One region of the Bacillus sp. JJ1521 genome, then DNA from elsewhere that is predicted to be linked to it. Evidence: riboswitches for the same ligand, from Rfam matches in the RefSeq annotation. Region 1 holds a riboswitch; each other region holds the start of a gene.
The links. A riboswitch is a leader RNA that binds a small molecule or an ion and turns the genes downstream of it on or off. The one in region 1 is predicted to bind S-adenosylmethionine.

Region 1 (6,160 bases):
AGGATTATACAAGGACGTATAGTTCGCCCTCTTTATATCAAAAAAATAAGCTTACGGGGATATAACAACGTAAGCTCACTTTTTGTATTTTTTATTCTTTATTCATTAAGCTATGGTTTTTACCATAAGCAAAGTAGAAAAGTAATCCGAATACAAACCAAACTGCGCTTGCAATCCATGTAAAGACAGAAAGCTGAGTCATTAAAAATAAACATAATAAGAACGAGATAATTGGTAAGATTGGAAAGAATGGTACTTTAAAACCACTGGATGGTATACTCTTGTTTTTTCTTAAGTAAATAACTCCGATTGAAACGATTGTAAATGCAAGTAATGTGCCCATGTTTACTAGTTCTGCTAGCTTAGATAACGGAATGAAGCCGGCACAAAAAGCGACAAGTGCGGCAAATACCCATGTGTTTTTAACGGGCGTTTTATATTTTTTACTAAGTTCATACATACTTTTCGGCAGCAATCCATCTCGGCCAAACGCATAAAGAAGTCTAGTTCCCCCATATGACATAACAAGTATAACGGTCATCATTCCGACAACTGCACCAAGTGAGATAACGCCAGCCACCCAATCTTGATGAACCATCTGCATTACGAAGCTAACAGGATCACTTACATTTAGGTCTGTGTATGAAACCATCCCAGTTAAAACAAGCGAAACAGTTACATAAAGAATTGTACAAATCAATAATGATCCAATAATACCTATGGGCATATTACGTTGTGGGTTCTTTACCTCTTCGGCAGCTGACGAAACAGCGTCAAATCCAAGATAAGCAAAGAAAACTAGGGCTGCCCCACTAATAACGCCATTCATTCCAAAGGGCATAACTGGTTGCCAATTAGCAGGCTCAACATAAAAAATGCCTACTCCTATAAATAAAAGAATAACCCCTACTTTGATAAATACCATGATCATATTAACCTTCGTAGATTCTCTAATTCCACGCGTTAATAAAAAGGCTGTTACCAAAATAATGGCGATCGCTGGTACATTTACATAAGTTCCATCTACTGGATTAAAGGAACCAGAGATCGCCTTTGGAATGGTTATATTAAAACCCTCTAACAAAGCACTTAAATAAGCTGACCAACCAGTTGCAACCGCCGCAACTGCTAAGCCATATTCTAACAGTAAAGCCCATCCAACTAACCAAGCGACCAATTCTCCAAATACAATGTACACATACGTATATGCACTACCCGTAACCGGTATGGATGAAGAAAATTCTGAATAACACATAGCGGCGAATGCACAGACAATGGCAGCTATAATAAAGGAAAAAATGATACCTGGTCCAGCGTGTCCCGCAGCGACAGTCCCAGGAAGGATGAATATACCTGTTCCGACAATAGCACCTACTCCTAACAGCATTAGGTCAAAAGCCCCTAACGTTTGCTGAAGCTGGATACCGCCCTTTTTTCCGAGTAATTCCCTGAGATCTTTTTTCCTGAATAATACATCTTTCATACTGAACCCTCATTTTTTTAAAATATGTAAAAATTCTATAGGTTTATTAATTAAAGGTCAACCGCTTTTGTCGAATTACCAATATTTTTGTCGAAAATTGAGAGGTTTATAAAAAATCTATTAGCTTTCTTTTTATAAGTATCTTTCTTTATAATAGAATGAATTATGTAAAAGAGAGAGGGATTCACATTAATATTCTATGGGATTTTGACGGAACATTGTTTAACACCTATCCAGCACTGGTCAAGGGTTTTATTCATCTAAGCGGCAGGGAACTGGATCCGAAGGAAGTACTAAAGTGGCTCAAGGTCAACTCGAAAGTGGCGTTTCAGCATTATGAAATTGAAGAAAGTCAGCGCGAGGAATACATCAAATTATACAATCAGTATTCCTTTGATAGCCATCCGTTTGAACATTTAGAAGAGGTTTTGCAAATTGCAGATGATAATTTTATTGTCACGCATCGCGACAAGGAGTCTACACTTTACCTTCTGGAAAAATTTAAGTTATTACATTACTTTAAGGTGGTTGTTTCGGTCGAGGAGGAGGGCTTTTCCCGAAAACCACATGCTGCTTCATATCAACATGTAATTAAGGATCATCCGATTGATCTAGTGATTGGCGATCGCGAACTGGATTTAATTCCAGCCAGAGAATTAGGAATCAAAACCGTTGCCTTTGAAAATCCAGATATTGAGGCCGATTTTCACATTGATAATTATGCTGACTTCGGAACGAAGGTTCTTCCTTATCTTTAAAAAAGGTCATTTTTTATAAGGATTCGGCTGAAAAAGGGACCACTACAATGCTTATTCGTATCAAAATATACTTGTATCCTAAATAAACAATAAAAAGAATTTATAAAAATCTTATTGACAGTCAAAGACATTCCATGTAAATTATTAATTACAATTAAATTATTAGTGAATTCTTATCCAGAGAGGTGGAGGGACTGGCCCTTTGAAGCCTCGGCAACAGACTATTAGGTACTGTGCCAAATCCAGCAAGCATAGAGCTTGAAAGATAGGAAGAGACGATTAAATGTTACATTTAAACCCTCTTCTGTAGTGAAGGGGGTTTTATTTTTTTTCGATATAAAAAGAGATGTTTACTAACTAAAACCGATTCTCAAAAATATTTCTATATAAAATAAAAAAGTATGCCGATTAGACAACTAAAGGTATCTTTATCCAATGCATCTTTACATGATGTTGGATAAAGGTGCCTTTTTTGTTTATTTCTGAAAGGAGGATTTTAAGTTGATTAAGTTTGAGGAAGTAAATAAAGTATTTGGTTTGCAAGGGAAGGAGGTTCAAGCGTTAAAAGATGTTTCTTTAACTATTTCAAAAGGAGAAATCTTTGGGGTGGTTGGATTTAGTGGGGCTGGGAAAAGTACATTGCTCCGACTTGTTAATTTACTTGAACGCCCAACTTCAGGGAGAGTGCTGGTTAACGAATCAGAAATATCTAGTCTCTCTCAAGTTGAGCTACGGAAGCTGAGAAGGAAAATCGGTATGATCTTTCAATCTTTTAATCTTTTCAACTCGCGTACTGTATATGGAAATATCGCTTATCCATTAAAACTTGCGAAGTTGCCAAAAGAACAAATTGATAACCGTGTTAAAGAATTACTTCAGTTTGTAGGTTTGCAAGATAAGTCAGAGCAATATCCGGAGCAACTCTCGGGCGGACAAAAGCAAAGAGTCGGCATTGCAAGAGCGCTTGCTACTTCACCAGACATTTTGATTTGTGATGAAGCAACTTCTGCGTTGGATCCTGAAACAACAGGAGAAATCCTTCAATTATTACGTAAGGTTAATGAGGAGTATAATATTACCATTTTGCTGATTACTCATGAAATGCACGTTATCCGAAGTATTTGTCATCGAGTGGCTGTGATGGAAAATGGGTCGGTGATTGAAGAAGGCAATGTCTATGATATATTTTCAAACCCACAATCCAAGACGACGAAAAATTTTATCAGTTCTGTGTTAAACGATAAGCTTTCTAGCAAACTCTTAGGGAAATTACGTAATAACCATTCAGGAAACTTGTATCGAGTGATTTTTACAGGTGGGGCTTCAAGTCAGCCAATCCTGTCAAGAGTAACGAGAAAGCATGGGATTGATTTCAATATTATATACGGCAGTATTAATGAGTTACAGGATCAATTATTTGGTAGTTTAATTGTTGAATTTCAAGGCTCTGATCCTCTCATTCAGCAAGTAATCACTGAACTTGAGCAAATTGTTGAAGTAAGGGAGGTGATAAACCATGAGAGTTGATTGGAGTACATTTTGGCCCCGTATTGTGGAAGCAACTGGAGAAACGATTTTGATGGTAATCTTTACGTTAATTTTCTCAAGCATTATTGGTATAGCGATGGGAGTGCTCTTTTTTGTCACACGTAAGGGGAACATATTGGAAAATAAATATATATTTCTCGTACTTAACTTATTAGTGAATATTGTTCGTCCAATCCCTTTTATTATTTTGCTTGTTGCACTTAGTCCCTTAACTCGGGCAGTAATGGGCACTACGATTGGAACGGCAGCGGCTATTTTCCCTATGACGATAGCTGCATGCTTTGCGGTTGCTAGGATAGTAGAGAGTAATCTTGTTTCGATTGAACCGGGAATTATTGAAGCTGCACAGGCTATGGGTGCAAGCCCGATAAGAATAATTTTTGGCGTACTTATACCTGAAACATTAGGTCCACTTATTCTCGGTCTCACCTTTGTTACTGTGGGGCTTGTTGATTTCTCAGCAATGGCTGGAACAGTTGGAGGTGGTGGATTAGGTGACCTTGCCATGACATATGGGTACCAGAGATTTGATACATCGGTAATGATTGTCACAGTTATTGTTTTAATAATACTCGTTCAAATCGCACAGTTTTCTGGGAACTTTTTATCTAGATTCTTTTTACGAAGATAACATTTAAAAAAAGGGAGAGTTTTGTAAATGAAAAAGCGATTACTTTTATTCGTATCTATGGTGGTTTTTATTTCAATACTTGCAGCGTGCAATGTTACATCCGGAAAATCCAATGAGGTAGTAAAGATCGGTGTAACAGGTGCTGATGGACCTTATTGGAAGCTTATAGAAGAAAAAGCAAATGAAAAAGGGATCACAATTGAGTTAGTTGAGTTTTCGGATTACATTCAACCTAATAATGCTTTAGCAAATGGAGAGATTGACATGAATTCTTTCCAACATATTGCATTTCTAGGTCCAGCCAATGTAGAGAATGGTTTTACTATTGTTCCGATTGCTTCGACGACTATTAACCCAACAGGGATTTATTCTGAAAAATACAAGAATATATCAGACATACCAGAGGGTTCACAAATAACAATTTCAAACGACCCTGCAAACCTTGGAAGAGGCTTACTTTTATTAGAAGCTGCGGGACTAATTGAGCTAAAAGATGGAGTTGGTATATACGGAACTCTAGATGATATTGCGAAGAACCCGAAAAAACTAGAAATCGTCCCAGTCGTTTCTCAACAAACTGCACAGGCACTAAAGGATGTTGCCGCATCTCTAATAAATAATGGGATTGCAGGTCAAGCAGGGTTGAATTTTAAAGATTCACTATTATATGACGATCCAGAAAGTGAACAAGCACGACCATATGTTAATGTCTTTGCTGTACGCGAAGAGGATAAGGACAATGAAACATACAAAACGATCGCAAAGCTATACCAGGAAGCTGACGTTAAAGAGGCTGTCATAAAGGAAACGAACGGAGGAAGTATTGTCGTTGATATCCCTGCGGAAGATCTTCAAAAGACATTAAAGAAGTTAGAAGAAAGCATTAAGAAAAGCCAATAATTGAGTGGAATTGGATATTTATAGATTTATGAATCTACTAAAAGGAAGTGGACAAATGGCAAAACAAATCCGATTAAATGCATTTGACATGACGAGCGCTATGCATAATTCACATGGACTTTGGAAGCACCCAAATAGTGAGAGACATCTTCGATACAAGGATTTAGACTATTGGATAGACTTAGCAAAATTATTGGAACGAGGGAAGTTTGATGCCGTATTTTTTGCAGATGTGCTAGGTATTTATGATGTTTATCAGCAAAGTAAAGATCCGTCCATTCGAGACGGAGTTCAAGTGCCGTTGAATGATCCGGCTTTTGTTGTTCCAGCGATGGCAAGTGTAACTGAACATCTTTCTTTTGCAGTGACGGTAAGTACTACTTATGAGCATCCTTTTGGCCATTCTAGAAGGTTTTCAACCCTAGATCATCTTACAAAGGGAAGAGTCGCGTGGAATATCGTCACTTCCTATCTTCCTAATGCAGCAAAGAACTTTGGTTTACCAGAAATGCTTAAGCATGATGCACGTTATGATTTGGCTGATGAGTTTTTGGAAGTCTCTTATAAGCTATGGGAAGGAAGCTGGGAAGACAATGCGGTCATTGCGGATACTACTAAAGAAATCCTGGTAGATCCATCAAAAGTACATGAGATAAATCATAAGGGTGAATATTTTTCTGTTGAAGGACCACACTTAAGTGAGCCTTCCCTGCAACGTACCCCAGTTCTTTATCAAGCAGGTACGTCTGAACGTGGTAAGGAGTTTGCAGCCAAACATGCCGAATGTGTATTTGTTGGAGGGTCAGCAGAGAAAATTAAATCTTCTGTTCAGGATATCCG
Region 2 (6,160 bases), on a different contig from region 1:
CACCTTGTTCGGTCTTTTTGGCAATAGAGCCGGCTACTATATTAACTGAATATTGTTTTGCTACGTTTTTTATAAATGCTTTCGTTTCATCCCCGTTATCATCGGCAATTTCATCTAATCTTGTTAAGTCATATCCAGTTGACCAAAGCTCTGGTAGGATAATGATATCGGGTTCATCTTGAGCCATTGTTTTATCAATCTCTTTAGAAATTAGGTTAAAATTTTCTTGCGGTTTTCCGAATTGAATATCATACTGAATACATGCAATTTTTAGATTCATTTGGAGTCCTCCTGTGAAATGATACTTTACAAGTAACAATATATGATTATAGACTAGTATTTCAAGTATTTTGAAGAAGGTGTACACATGAAAAATTTCGAACAATCTGAAATCCTACAAAATTTACCGAAACAGTTCTTCGCTTCACTTGTTGCAAAGGTGAACAAAGTCGTTGCCGAGGGAAACGATGTCATAAATTTAGGGCAGGGAAATCCAGATCAGCCGAAATTTCATAAATATTCTCCGTTTCGCGGACATTCTTTCATGAAGAAAGCAGCAGCAGAATTTTATCAACGTGAATACGGTGTTGAACTGGATCCGGAAACGGAGGTCGCAATTCTATTTGGCGGGAAGGCTGGATTAGTTGAAATTCCACAATGCCTCTTAAATCCAGGGGATATAGCATTGGTACCAGATCCTGGTTACCCGGATTATTGGTCAGGTGTTGAACTTGCTCGCGCAGAAATGGCATATATGCCCTTAAAAGAGCAAAATGCTTTTTTACCTGATTACTCAGAAATTGATTCGGAGAAGCTTGAAAAAGCAAAAGTTATGTTTTTGAATTATCCCAATAATCCAACCGGAGCGGTGGCGACAAAAGAATTTTTTGAAGAAACAATCACTTTTGCAAAAGAGCATGAGATTTGTGTCGTCCATGATTTTGCATATGGTGCGATTGGATTTGAAGGGAAAAAACCAATTAGTTTCTTAGAAATGGATGGTGCTAAGGATATCGGGATTGAGATCTACACACAATCAAAGACATATAACATGGCGGGCTGGAGAGTTGGTTTTGCGGTTGGAAACCCGAGCGTAATTGAAGCCCTAAATCTAATTCAAGACCATATGTATGTTAGTTTGTTCAGTCCTATTCAAGCGGCAGCAGCGGCAGCGCTAACGGAGTCGCAGGAATGTGTGAAAGGACTAGTGGACAAGTACGAATCAAGACGTAACGCATTCATCAGTGCACTTAAAGACATTGGTTGGGACGTAAAAGCGCCTGCAGGCTCCTTTTTTGCTTGGCTACCAGTACCTGAAGGATATACATCTGTGAGCTTCGCAGATCTTTTACTAGAAAAAGCTCATGTTGCAGTTGCACCAGGAATCGGCTTCGGCGAATATGGTGACCGCTATGTCCGAGTTGGTCTTTTAACCGACGAAGAAAGATTGATTGAAGCCGCAAACCGGATTAAAAAGTTAAACTTGTTCAAAAGTTAAAAAACGTTTGACAAGAAAAAAAAATCCTGTCATAATCCTAATTAAATTCAGCTTCATATATAAATAATGGTTGAGCGAGTTTTAAAATGAGGCTCAACATCAAATAAAATCTATTTTCTTATTAAGAGCAGGCGGAGGGACTAGCCCAGTGAAGCCCGGCAACCGACTTACATTCGTAAGCACGGTGCTAATTCTTGCAGCGTTAAGCTGAGAGATAAGAAGATGTTAGTTTGCTAACCTCTTCTTAAATGAAGGGGTTTTTTATTTTTAGAAATGAGGGTTTAAACATGAGTGAAGTGATTGCTACATATTTGGTACATGACACGAGTGACAACTTCGAGAAAAAGGCTGAAGGTATCGCCCTTGGCTTAACGATCGGCTCTTGGACGAATTTACCAAAACTTGAGCAGGAACAACTAAAAAATCATAAGGGAAGAGTAGTAAGTGTTGAGCAAGTTGATGAGAACCAACGAGCAAGTCAATATCTAGGGAAGCAAGTAAAAAAAGGAATTATCAAAATTTCTTACCCAAGCGCAAATTTTAGTGCTGATCTACCAGCCATTTTAACGACTACCTTCGGGAAGCTTTCCCTTGATGGAGAGGTAAAATTACTAGATTTAGAGTTTTCAAATGAATTGAAAGCTTCATTTCCAGGACCAAAATTTGGGATGAGTGGAATCCGTGAAAAACTAGGAGTGTTTGATAGACCGCTAGTGATGAGCATTTTTAAAGGAGTAATCGGAAGAGATATTGAGTATCTAAAAGAGCAGCTTCGTGAACAGGCACTTGGTGGTGTCAATATCATCAAGGATGATGAAATCCTTTTTGAAAATCCTTTAACACCTTATGAAACTCGAATTATAGAAGGCAAAAAAGTGCTTGAGGACGTTTATACTGAAACCGGACATCGCGCCCTTTATGCTGTGAATTTAACCGGTCGAACATTTGAATTAAAGGAAAAAGCAAGGAAGGCAGTAGAGCTTGGAGCTGACTTATTATTGTTTAACGTATTTGCATATGGGCTTGATGTTCTTCAAAGCTTAGCAGAAGATCCGGAAATTTCAGTCCCGATTATGGCTCATCCAGCTGTAAGTGGAACGCTGACACCGTCCGAATTTTACGGGTTTTCAAACCAATTGCTGCTTGGAAAACTACTGAGATATGCAGGAGCAGACCTTGTCTTGTTCCCATCACCATATGGTAGTGTTGCACTTGAAAGAGAGCAAACCCTGGCGATAGCAGCTGAATTAACAAAACCAGATGAATCATTTAAAGCTTCGTTTCCGGTTCCATCCGCTGGGATTCATCCAGGCTTAGTGCCACTGCTCATTAATGATTTTGGAAAAGATAGTGTAATTAATGCAGGTGGTGGCGTTCACGGACATCCGGACGGTGCCATTGGTGGAGGAAAAGCCTTTAATGCGGCGGTCGAAGCAGTCCTTAAAGGGAAGACACTTGTCGAATTTGCACAAAATAGCCCAGAGCTTAAAACAGCAATTGAATTATGGGGATACAAAGAGGTATAGCGATGAACAAACCATTTATCTTCTGTGATTTTGATGGAACAATCACAAATACAGACAACATTATAGCCATTATGAAAAAATTTGCCCCACCAGAATGGGAGAAGATCAAGGATCAAGTGCTCTCACAGGAAATTCCGATCCAAAAGGGTGTAAGTAAAATGTTTTCTCTTTTACCTTCAGGTTGGAGGGGAGAGATTACCGATTACATCCTTAACCACGCTGAAATTCGAGATGGATTCAAAGAGTTTGTAGCTTTTACGAAGGAACAAGGAATTCCGCTTTACGTCGTAAGTGGAGGAATTGATTTTTTTGTTGAGCCATTGCTTGAAGGTCTCATTGCAAAAGAGCAAATTTACTGCAATAAATCGGATTTTTCGAATGAAAGAATTGATATTTTATGGCCATATACGTGTGATGCTGAGTGCACAAATGAGTGTGGCTGCTGTAAGCCAACCTTGATACGTAAGCTTTCAAATCAAGATGTTTATAAAATCGTGATTGGCGACTCGATTACCGACCTTCAGGCAGCAAAGCTTGCGGATAAGGTAATTGCAAGGGATTTCTTAATTGAAAAATGCGAAGAATTGGGAATTGAACATTCATCCTTTCATTCCTTCTTTGATGTCATTAAGATATTGAAAAAGGAGGTTTTGGCTAATGCTTAAGGTCAAGCAATGGACAGAGCTTGCGGATATAAAGGATGAACTCGCAAGTCGCGATTGGTTCATGGGGACAAGTGGAAATCTAGCAATCAAGGTATCCGATAATCCGACCACCTTCCTTGTAACTGCCAGTGGCAAGGATAAGAAAAAAAGAACCGATGAGGACTTTTTATTAGTAGATGGGGCGGGATTACCTGTTACTCCAACCCATTTAAAGCCCTCAGCAGAAACACTTTTACATGTTGAAATCTATAACAAAACAAATGGAGGCTGCAGCTTCCATGTTCATACCGTTGATAACAATGTCATTTCTGAATTATATGCCGATAAGGGCGAGGTAGTTTTCAAAGGTCAGGAAATTATTAAAGCGCTCGGATTATGGGAAGAAGATGCGGAAATACGAATTCCAATCATTAAAAATGACGCTGATATCCCGACACTTGCTCGAAACTTTAGTAAGCATGTGAACGGTGACTTTGGTGCAGTCCTTATTCGAAATCACGGCATCACAGTCTGGGCTAAAAATGCTTTTGATGCCAAAAAACATCTAGAGGCATATGAATTCCTTTTTAGCTATCATTTGAAATTATTAGCATTAAATCCTTTGCTAATAAGGGCTTAACATAAAAAATACGAGGTGGAGAAAATGGCAAATATTAAATTCCGTAATACAGGTGAAAGATTAGAAGGTCAAGAAAAGGTAGCAGAATTCCTACAAGAACAAGGTGTCCTTTATGAGCACTGGGACACTAGCAAACTACCTGCAGAATTAAGAGGAAACTGCAAAATCAATGATGAACAAAAAGAGCAAATCCTATCTATTTATGAAGAAGAAATCAAATCTCTTGGGGCACGTAATGGTTATCAAAAATGGGATGTTATTGCATTATCCGATGCAACTCCAAATCTGGATGAACTTTTAAAGAAATTTGAACAAGTACATGTTCACACAGAAGATGAAGTACGTGCAATCGTAGCTGGACATGGTATTTTTATTATTAAAGGAAGTGGCGACAATGGCTACTTTGATGTAGAGCTTGAAGCAGGTGATGTTATTTCTGTACCTGTTGAAACTCCACACTTCTTCACGCTTATGGATGACCGTGAAGTGGTTGCCGTACGTTTATTTATTGACCCAGCTGGTTGGGTGGCACATCCATTCAAAGATCCAGAATTTGCTCAAAACTAAATTGGGATGAAGGGACTTTGTGGAGATTTTCCATAAAGTCCTTTTTATATCAAAATATTGAGAATATTCTTTACATGTAACGGTAAATATGTTACATTTTTGTTCATTGGAATACATACTTTTCGTCGCATATAATAAAGGTGATAAAGAATTATTCTATATGATTGAGGAGTGGGGAAAATGAAAATTCGCTATAATTTTGTTCAAAAATCGGATGTAAAATATTGTGATGATAAATTTACCGTTCAACAGGCCCTTCAATTTTTAAATGAAACAGGCTTTCGCTCAGTGCCAGTATTATCAAAAGATGGCACAGGATTTGAAGGGTTAATTTATAAGGTTGATATTTTAGAGTATTTATATGAAAAAGATGGAGAAGCAAATGCGAAAATATCAACACTTGTTGAAAGCAAGGATGCATTCGTTTACGAGGAGGATTCATTTTTTAAGACATTTTTAACGATTCGACGCTTGCCGTTTATTGCGGTGTTAGATGCTGATAAAGAGTTTCAAGGGATCATCACACATGCTAATGTAATGGATGTACTTGAGGATTCTTTTGGTATGAAAACAGGTGGATATACGTTAACAATTGCCACTATTGAGCATAAAGGGGCAATCAAGGAACTTGTATCCCTCATTCGTGATATTAATATTGACGGCATGCTTACACTTGATAATGGTGAAAAATACCTCCGCCGAATTATTTTAAATCTACCAAGTTCACTTGGCGAGGAAAAAATAAAGAATATCAAACAGAAACTAGAAGCGAAGGAATTCCGCGTTACCCATATTGACCGAATTAAATAATTGTATTAGACCTATAGGAATACTACCTATAGGTTTTTTTAGTAAAACTTTTGTCGATTTATGTATTATTCATGTTGTCGAAAAGGATTGGTTTACTTAATGGAAGCGTTTACGTACACAATTTAGTAAAATTTTTTAAGAAAAAAATGTCTAATTTTGCGAATCTATTTACATAAATAGTAGATTTTGTAATAATTCATAGAGTAGCAACTCAAAATGCACCAAAGGTAGTATTGGTTAGCATACGTTAGTTGTATGCGGCGTTAGAATCTTCTAACGTGAGAATAAAGGAGTGGAAGTTTTGGAAACCAGTCGTGTTGATTACAAACAGATGCTATTAGACGAAATTAATAGAAAAAGAGAAGAAATGATCACAATCGCTAATAGTACGGGGTTTACAAGTAATGAAACAATTGAATGTAGTCAAGAACTTGATGAACTTATAAATATCTATCAACGAGCAGAAGCAGCAGAA
Region 3 (6,160 bases), on a different contig from region 1:
AATTAAAATGGCGTAGGTACATTGACCCAAAGAATGGTGGAATAATGCAATATATACACTCTTAATACAAGAAAAATCCTTAATTTTTAATTAATAAGGAAAGGGAGTCAGTTTAAAAACACCTACTCCTTTTTTCATGTCCCTCCGATAAAATTTCATTTATAATTAAAATAAATCTATGAGAATGTGGAAGTGTCATAAGTATGATTGATTATTTAAAATCAGATTGTAAAAATTGTTTCGGGTTATGTTGTGTAGCCTTACCTTATGCCAAATCAGCAGATTTTCCAATTAATAAAGACGGTGGAGAGCCGTGTCGAAACTTATGTTCAGATTTTCGTTGTAAGATACATAATCAATTAAGGGATAAAGGTTTTCGTGGATGTGTATCCTATGAGTGCTTTGGCGCAGGACAACATGTATCACAGTCGATCTATAATGGCGTTGATTGGAGAAATAATTCAGAGCGTGCCAACGAAATGTTTGAGGTATTTCCGGTTGTTCAACAACTTCATGAAATGCTTTGGTATCTCAATCAAGCACTTAGCCTGCAGGAGACACAATCATTTCATATAAGTTTGCAGGACATGTATAAAGAAACGTTAAAATTAACACAGAAAAAGCCTGAAGATATATTAAAATTAGACATAATTGCACATAGGGGTAAGGTTAATAGTTTATTACTAAAAGCGAGCGAAATGTATCGGAAGGATTTTACTAAAGGAAGTAAAAGGATAAAGAAAGGTCAAGATTACGTAGGGGAAAATCTAAAAGGGGCAGATTTACAAGGGGCTAGTTTTCGAGGAACATTAATGATTGCAGCCAATTTAAGTCATGCAGATTTAAGAACAGCAGATTTTATTGGTGCTGACCTCAGAGATGCTGACCTTAGTAACGCGAACTTAACAGAGGCTATTTTTCTAACACAATCTCAACTAAATTCAACTAAAGGAAACGTTCATACAAGAATACCACACTACTTAAAAAGACCAAATCATTGGATAAAATGAGCAAATTTTTATTAATAACAAAAGGGGGCTAGTGTAAAAAACACCAACTCCCTTTTTTTTGCCCCTGCCAAGGAACTTAATATTATCATATTTTGGTTACTTTACCCAGTACCAAGAATTAACCATATAATTAGGACTAGCATAATTGATTTAAAAGTTTTTCCATCTAATGGATCCGAAACCGGTATGTGGGTGACTTTTAGATTGGATTTTAAAATATTCATGTTCCAATTCAGATAGGGATAGCTCAAAAAGTTGTTTCCCGTCTTTTTTAAAATGATTTATTGCAATTAGCTTTCGAATAAGCTCATTTCTTCTATTTTCAACATCATCTCTTAATAAACCCATAATAAAACCTCTCCTTTCGAAATTGGCAATCCAATGAACACCATTACAAGATAAGAAGAGGTTTTTTATGATTTAAATGACGACCTCGCTTATCTTTCAAGCATATAAGCTTGCTGGATTTAGCACAGTATTCAACGAATCTGCTGCTGAGGTTTCACAGGGCCAGTCCCTCCACCTCTCTTGATAAGTTTTTATATTTACATTTAGTTTAACCTTATTATTCCGATATGTCTACTTGAAATTAAACTTTGTTCAAAGAAATTTATAAAAGGGTAGAGGGACGGGTTCCATTTCCCTATTGAGTCGATGAACTTGTCTCTTACTCCCACAAAATAATCTTTATTTGATTTCCGGAGGGGTCCTCAGTTGTAATGACATCATTTTCTTCGGTATATGAAAATCCTAAATTCTTTAGTTGTAATTTTGCTTGATTGTATTCTTCACTTGTAAAATGTGTAGTATAAAATCGCAGACCAAGAGCATTTTCAGGGGGCTTAGGCAGTCCTTCACCCGCCCAAGTATTCATTCCGATGTGATGGTGGTAATCATCCTTCGAGACGAATAACTTTTGTGCATCCTTGGAGACAACATTAAAACCTAAGGCATCCACATAGAATTCCTCGGATTTCTCAATGTTTGATACTTGTAAGTGCATATGTCCTAATCTCGTGTCATTGGACAAGCCAGACCAATCTTTACCGTTCATTTCAGAAAGTAAACCTTTAACATCAAGCTCATAAGTTCCACCAACATATCCGCCAGCATCGTCTTCAATCCAAAGGTCCGGATCTCGATCGACATAAATTTCGATTCCGTTAAAATCGGGATCAGCAAGGTAAATAGCCTCGCTATACTGATGGTCGGAAACGCCTTGAAGCGGGTATTCGGAATCAATTAAGTGATTTAACACTAAAGCCAATTCTTCTCTGTTTGGTACTAATATTGCAAAATGAAATAATCCTGTTGTTCCAAATGGCCGTTCCACAAAAGAACTTTCTTCAATTAATGTTAGAATAGGGGTTGTTCCATCAGCCGTTAATTTAGCACTACTACCGTTCTTTTCTAACAATCTTAAACCAATAATCTCTTGATAAAAGCTTAATGATTGCTCCAAATCAGAAACCTGTAATTCAACATAGCCAAGTCTAGGCTCCATCTCACCAGTATAATTTAATTGCTTCTCATTTTTTGCTTCCCAAGGTTTAAATCCAATAAGTGCGATCGCTATTATAATTAATAGAATAGTAGATAACCATACAAAATTCTTTTTAAAATGCATTTTTTATTTACCTCTATTTTTTAATATTAAAAAAGGAGGCAGGTTCATTGTCACTAGCTAGGACTTTGAACCTGCCCCTCTGACCAAATTTTAGTTAGCTTCCCCGACTACTGTGAATCTTTCGTTTATGTGTTTTGGGTTTTCGATTTCATCTACTAAGGCAATGGCGAAATCAGCGTAACTGATATAGCTTTCGCCTTTTGAATTTATAAGCAAGTTGTCTTTACCTGCTTGGTAAGCACCAGTTCTTGTGCCTTCTGGATCGAATATAGCTGATGGACTCATAAAGGTCCAACTGATATTAGCTGTTTCTTGTAATTCTTGCAGGTTTCGTGCTTGACCTTTTGCTGTTGGTTTGAAGATGTCAGGGAAATCAGGAGTGTCAATAACTTGAACACTTTTTGCTTCATCAACATAAAGGCTTCCTGCACCACCAACAACAATGACTCTTGTATTTGTGCCTTTAGCAGCTTCAATTAACGCATGACCCGCATCAACATGTGGTTGTTCTTCTCCAAGTGGCGCACCAAAAGCATTAACCACGACATCGAAGTTTTCAACATCTGTTGAATTTAATTCTAAAATATTTTTCTCTACTACAGAAACTTGTTCATTTTGTAATTTAGAGGCGTCCCTTACGATTGCGGTTACATCATGACCTCTTTCTACAGCCTCTTTTAAAATAAAACTTCCAGCTTTACCACTTGCGCCAATTATTCCAATTTTCATTCTATAGTCCTCCTATATAGTTCAACTTGTAATTTAATTGATTACATGTAATCATTATAGTTACATGTATTCTTTGTGTCAACACATTGATTTTTAAGTTATAATAAAAATATATTTGTGATAGGATCGAAAGTAGGGTGACGAACGATGTCCATCAGTAGTCGATTTTCTGTTGGAATTCATATACTTTCCCTCATTAACATAACTAAAGAGGGTGAATGTTCTTCTGGTTTTTTAGCATCCAGTGTAAATACGAACCCGGTAGTGATTCGAAAGATTATGGGTATGCTTAAAAAAGCAAATTTAATTGAGGTGCACCCAGGTGTAGCTGGTGCAAAATTAACAAAAAGACCTTCAGAAATTACAATGTTAGATATTTATAAGGCAGTTGATGTGGTACGAGAAGGCGAGCTATTTAGCGTCCACGACAACCCAAATCCCGAATGTACTGTCGGAAGAAATATTCAAAACGCTATTGAACCTCTTTTTGCCCAAGCCCAATTTGCAATGGAGAAAATCCTTGCAAATGTAACATTAGAGGATATTGTCAATGGCATGAATGAAAAAGAAAACTGTTGAAAAGAGAACTTAGGATCCTTTTCAGCAGTTTTTTCGATGACAGGCGGACAGATGCATTGTCCCAAGAAGCTCTTCAAAACTTATTTTTCATTTTTCTCTTTTTCGGGTGATCCTGCAGTGTTTTTTACCTGCTTATTAGAATTTTTCTGACTACTTTTTATATGACCTTTTGCATCTACTTTTGAATCCCTCAGCATTTTACTTACCTCCATTTAATGATAATTACCTGCTCATATTTTTCCTAAGAAATTGTTGATTATTCTTAATGTCTATAAAAGCACCCATATTACATAATTTCTCTGTTTCTCAAGAAATAACACTTGTAATTGTGGAATATTATGGTAATCTAAAACTACAGATTAACAATCTATTTTTTTAGAATGACAATCTAAATAATTAGTTCTATACGGAAAGGAGTAAAAACGGTGAATGAACCTTTAGAAGTATCAGTGGAACAATCAAAATTATTAGGCAATGCCCTTCGCGTTCAAATTATTCGAGTATTAACGGAGGAACCAAAAACATCTAAGCAAGTAGCTGATTTGCTTGGACACTCTCCAGGAAATGTCCATTATCATATAAGAAAATTGTATGAAGGTGGGTTAATTGACCTTGTGGAGGAAAAGCAATTTGGTGGCGTTATGGAGAAATACTACAAGTCAAAAGCAAAATGGTTTAATTCAGATAGTAAAGAAACGATTGACCCAGCTTTACGAGACGATTTTCAGTCAAGTAATGCGACTACTCTAAGTCTTCGCTTAAAACTTACAGAAGAACAACAAACGGAACTCACCAATGAATTTAAAATTTTTCTTGAAAAATGGGTCGAAAAGACATCTGTTAATCATGAAGGGATGGACAGTAAAGAATTTAGCATAGGGGTAAAGATTGTTTCCACTAAACCGTCTGGGGAAAATAAATAAGCAGAAGGGGATCAACGATGAGAATATTCATGCAAAGAAACTTTCTTTTTATGTTTATTGGAAGAGTTATTACGAATATTGGCGATAGTTTTTATACGGTAGCAGCAATGTGGCTTGTTTATGATTTAGGAGGATCAACCTTTTATACTGGTTTAGCGGGTTTTCTTACAATTCTTCCAAGGTGCGTTCAATTTTTTTCTGGACCATTAATCGACCGAATTCCAATTCGATCTCTTTTACTGTACTCGCAAATCTTTCAGGGCATATTACTATTAATCATTCCTACCGCTCATTACTTCAACTTCTTAAGTATTACACTAGTTCTTATTATCACCCCATTAGTTACAACCTTAAATATGTTCGTATACCCAGCTCAAATGGCCTCATTACCAAAGTTCGTAAAAGAAAAAGACTTAACAAAAGCAAATTCCTATTTTACCTTAGCCTATCAAGGGATTGAAATTGGTTGTAATGCGGTTGCAGGTATTTTAATCGTTATGATTGGAGCTATTTCTATTTATCTATTGGATTCCGTTTTGTTTATGGTAGGTGCAATCTTGTTTTCATTTCTTAGAATCTCTAAGGATATGACAGAGAATCATGAGAAGAGGGGACGAGTCTCTATTTTTGCATCATTAAAAATTTACAAAGATGATTTAAAAATAGGAATCGATATTTTACTTAGTAAACCCTTGTTGCGCATTCTAATAGGCGTAATCGCAATCAACTTAGTTGGAGGAGCGACCTTTGTTGTATTACCTGAATTTAGTGAACATAGCGGAGGACCTGAAATCTATGGCCTATTGCTAATGGCTCAAGCAGCTGGAAGTTTATCCGGTGCATTATTAGCGCCTTATTTGAAAGTTGAAAGATTTGGATTGGGAAAAGTTTATTCCCTTGCTTTTTTGATAAGTGGCTTCATGTGGGCACTTTCGGTTTTTAGTCCGTGGACGTGGTTGATGATTGTGATCTATGGAATTGCATGGTTACCTGGTGGTGTTACAAACATTTTAATTAATACATGTTTGCAAAAGGGGGTTCCTAAGCATTTATTGGGGAGAGTTTTCTCAGCATCGTATAGTTTAAGTGGTATTGCAATGCCGCTAGGATCGTTATTAGGCGGTTACTTGGGTGTGATGTTTGGAAGTATATTTGTTATATTTTGTAGTGGTCTCGTTATATTTTTGGTGGGTATTTTTTGGATGGTGGATAAGACAACTCGAAGCTTACCTAAAACAGAGAATATTAATGAAAGTACATTCATACAGGTTCATGTAAGTTGATTATCTAAA

Region 2: it holds a riboswitch for S-adenosylmethionine, as region 1 does, so the genes downstream of both, mtnW (2,3-diketo-5-methylthiopentyl-1-phosphate enolase) here and V7147_RS15915 (methionine ABC transporter ATP-binding protein) in region 1, are expected to answer to the same signal.
Region 3: it holds a riboswitch for S-adenosylmethionine, as region 1 does, so the genes downstream of both, V7147_RS23475 (Fur-regulated basic protein FbpA) here and V7147_RS15915 (methionine ABC transporter ATP-binding protein) in region 1, are expected to answer to the same signal.

The regions. Positions count from the first base shown of each region.
Region 1 is NZ_JBALOX010000115.1:6,433-12,592, forward strand. It holds gene V7147_RS15905 (APC family permease) at 92-1,483, opposite strand; gene V7147_RS15910 (HAD-IA family hydrolase) at 1,642-2,241, shown strand; SAM riboswitch class I at 2,412-2,513, shown strand; gene V7147_RS15915 (methionine ABC transporter ATP-binding protein) at 2,743-3,768, shown strand; gene V7147_RS15920 (methionine ABC transporter permease) at 3,758-4,420, shown strand; gene V7147_RS15925 (MetQ/NlpA family ABC transporter substrate-binding protein) at 4,448-5,320, shown strand; gene V7147_RS15930 (LLM class flavin-dependent oxidoreductase) at 5,376-6,160, shown strand, end outside.
Region 2 is NZ_JBALOX010000105.1:3,802-9,961, forward strand. It holds gene V7147_RS15195 (carbon-nitrogen family hydrolase) at 1-280, opposite strand, end outside; gene V7147_RS15200 (pyridoxal phosphate-dependent aminotransferase) at 368-1,498, shown strand; SAM riboswitch class I at 1,614-1,719, shown strand; gene mtnW (2,3-diketo-5-methylthiopentyl-1-phosphate enolase) at 1,786-3,024, shown strand; gene V7147_RS15210 (2-hydroxy-3-keto-5-methylthiopentenyl-1-phosphate phosphatase) at 3,027-3,689, shown strand; gene V7147_RS15215 (methylthioribulose 1-phosphate dehydratase) at 3,682-4,308, shown strand; gene V7147_RS15220 (1,2-dihydroxy-3-keto-5-methylthiopentene dioxygenase) at 4,333-4,875, shown strand; gene cbpA (cyclic di-AMP binding protein CbpA) at 5,056-5,685, shown strand; gene V7147_RS15230 (aspartyl-phosphate phosphatase Spo0E family protein) at 5,987-6,160, shown strand, end outside.
Region 3 is NZ_JBALOX010000241.1:32-6,191, forward strand. It holds gene V7147_RS23470 (pentapeptide repeat-containing protein) at 204-1,010, shown strand; gene V7147_RS23475 (Fur-regulated basic protein FbpA) at 1,161-1,358, opposite strand; SAM riboswitch class I at 1,445-1,548, opposite strand; gene V7147_RS23480 (VOC family protein) at 1,678-2,637, opposite strand; gene V7147_RS23485 (NAD(P)-dependent oxidoreductase) at 2,728-3,366, opposite strand; gene V7147_RS23490 (Rrf2 family transcriptional regulator) at 3,514-3,945, shown strand; gene V7147_RS23495 (winged helix-turn-helix domain-containing protein) at 4,371-4,868, shown strand; gene V7147_RS23500 (MFS transporter) at 4,886-6,151, shown strand.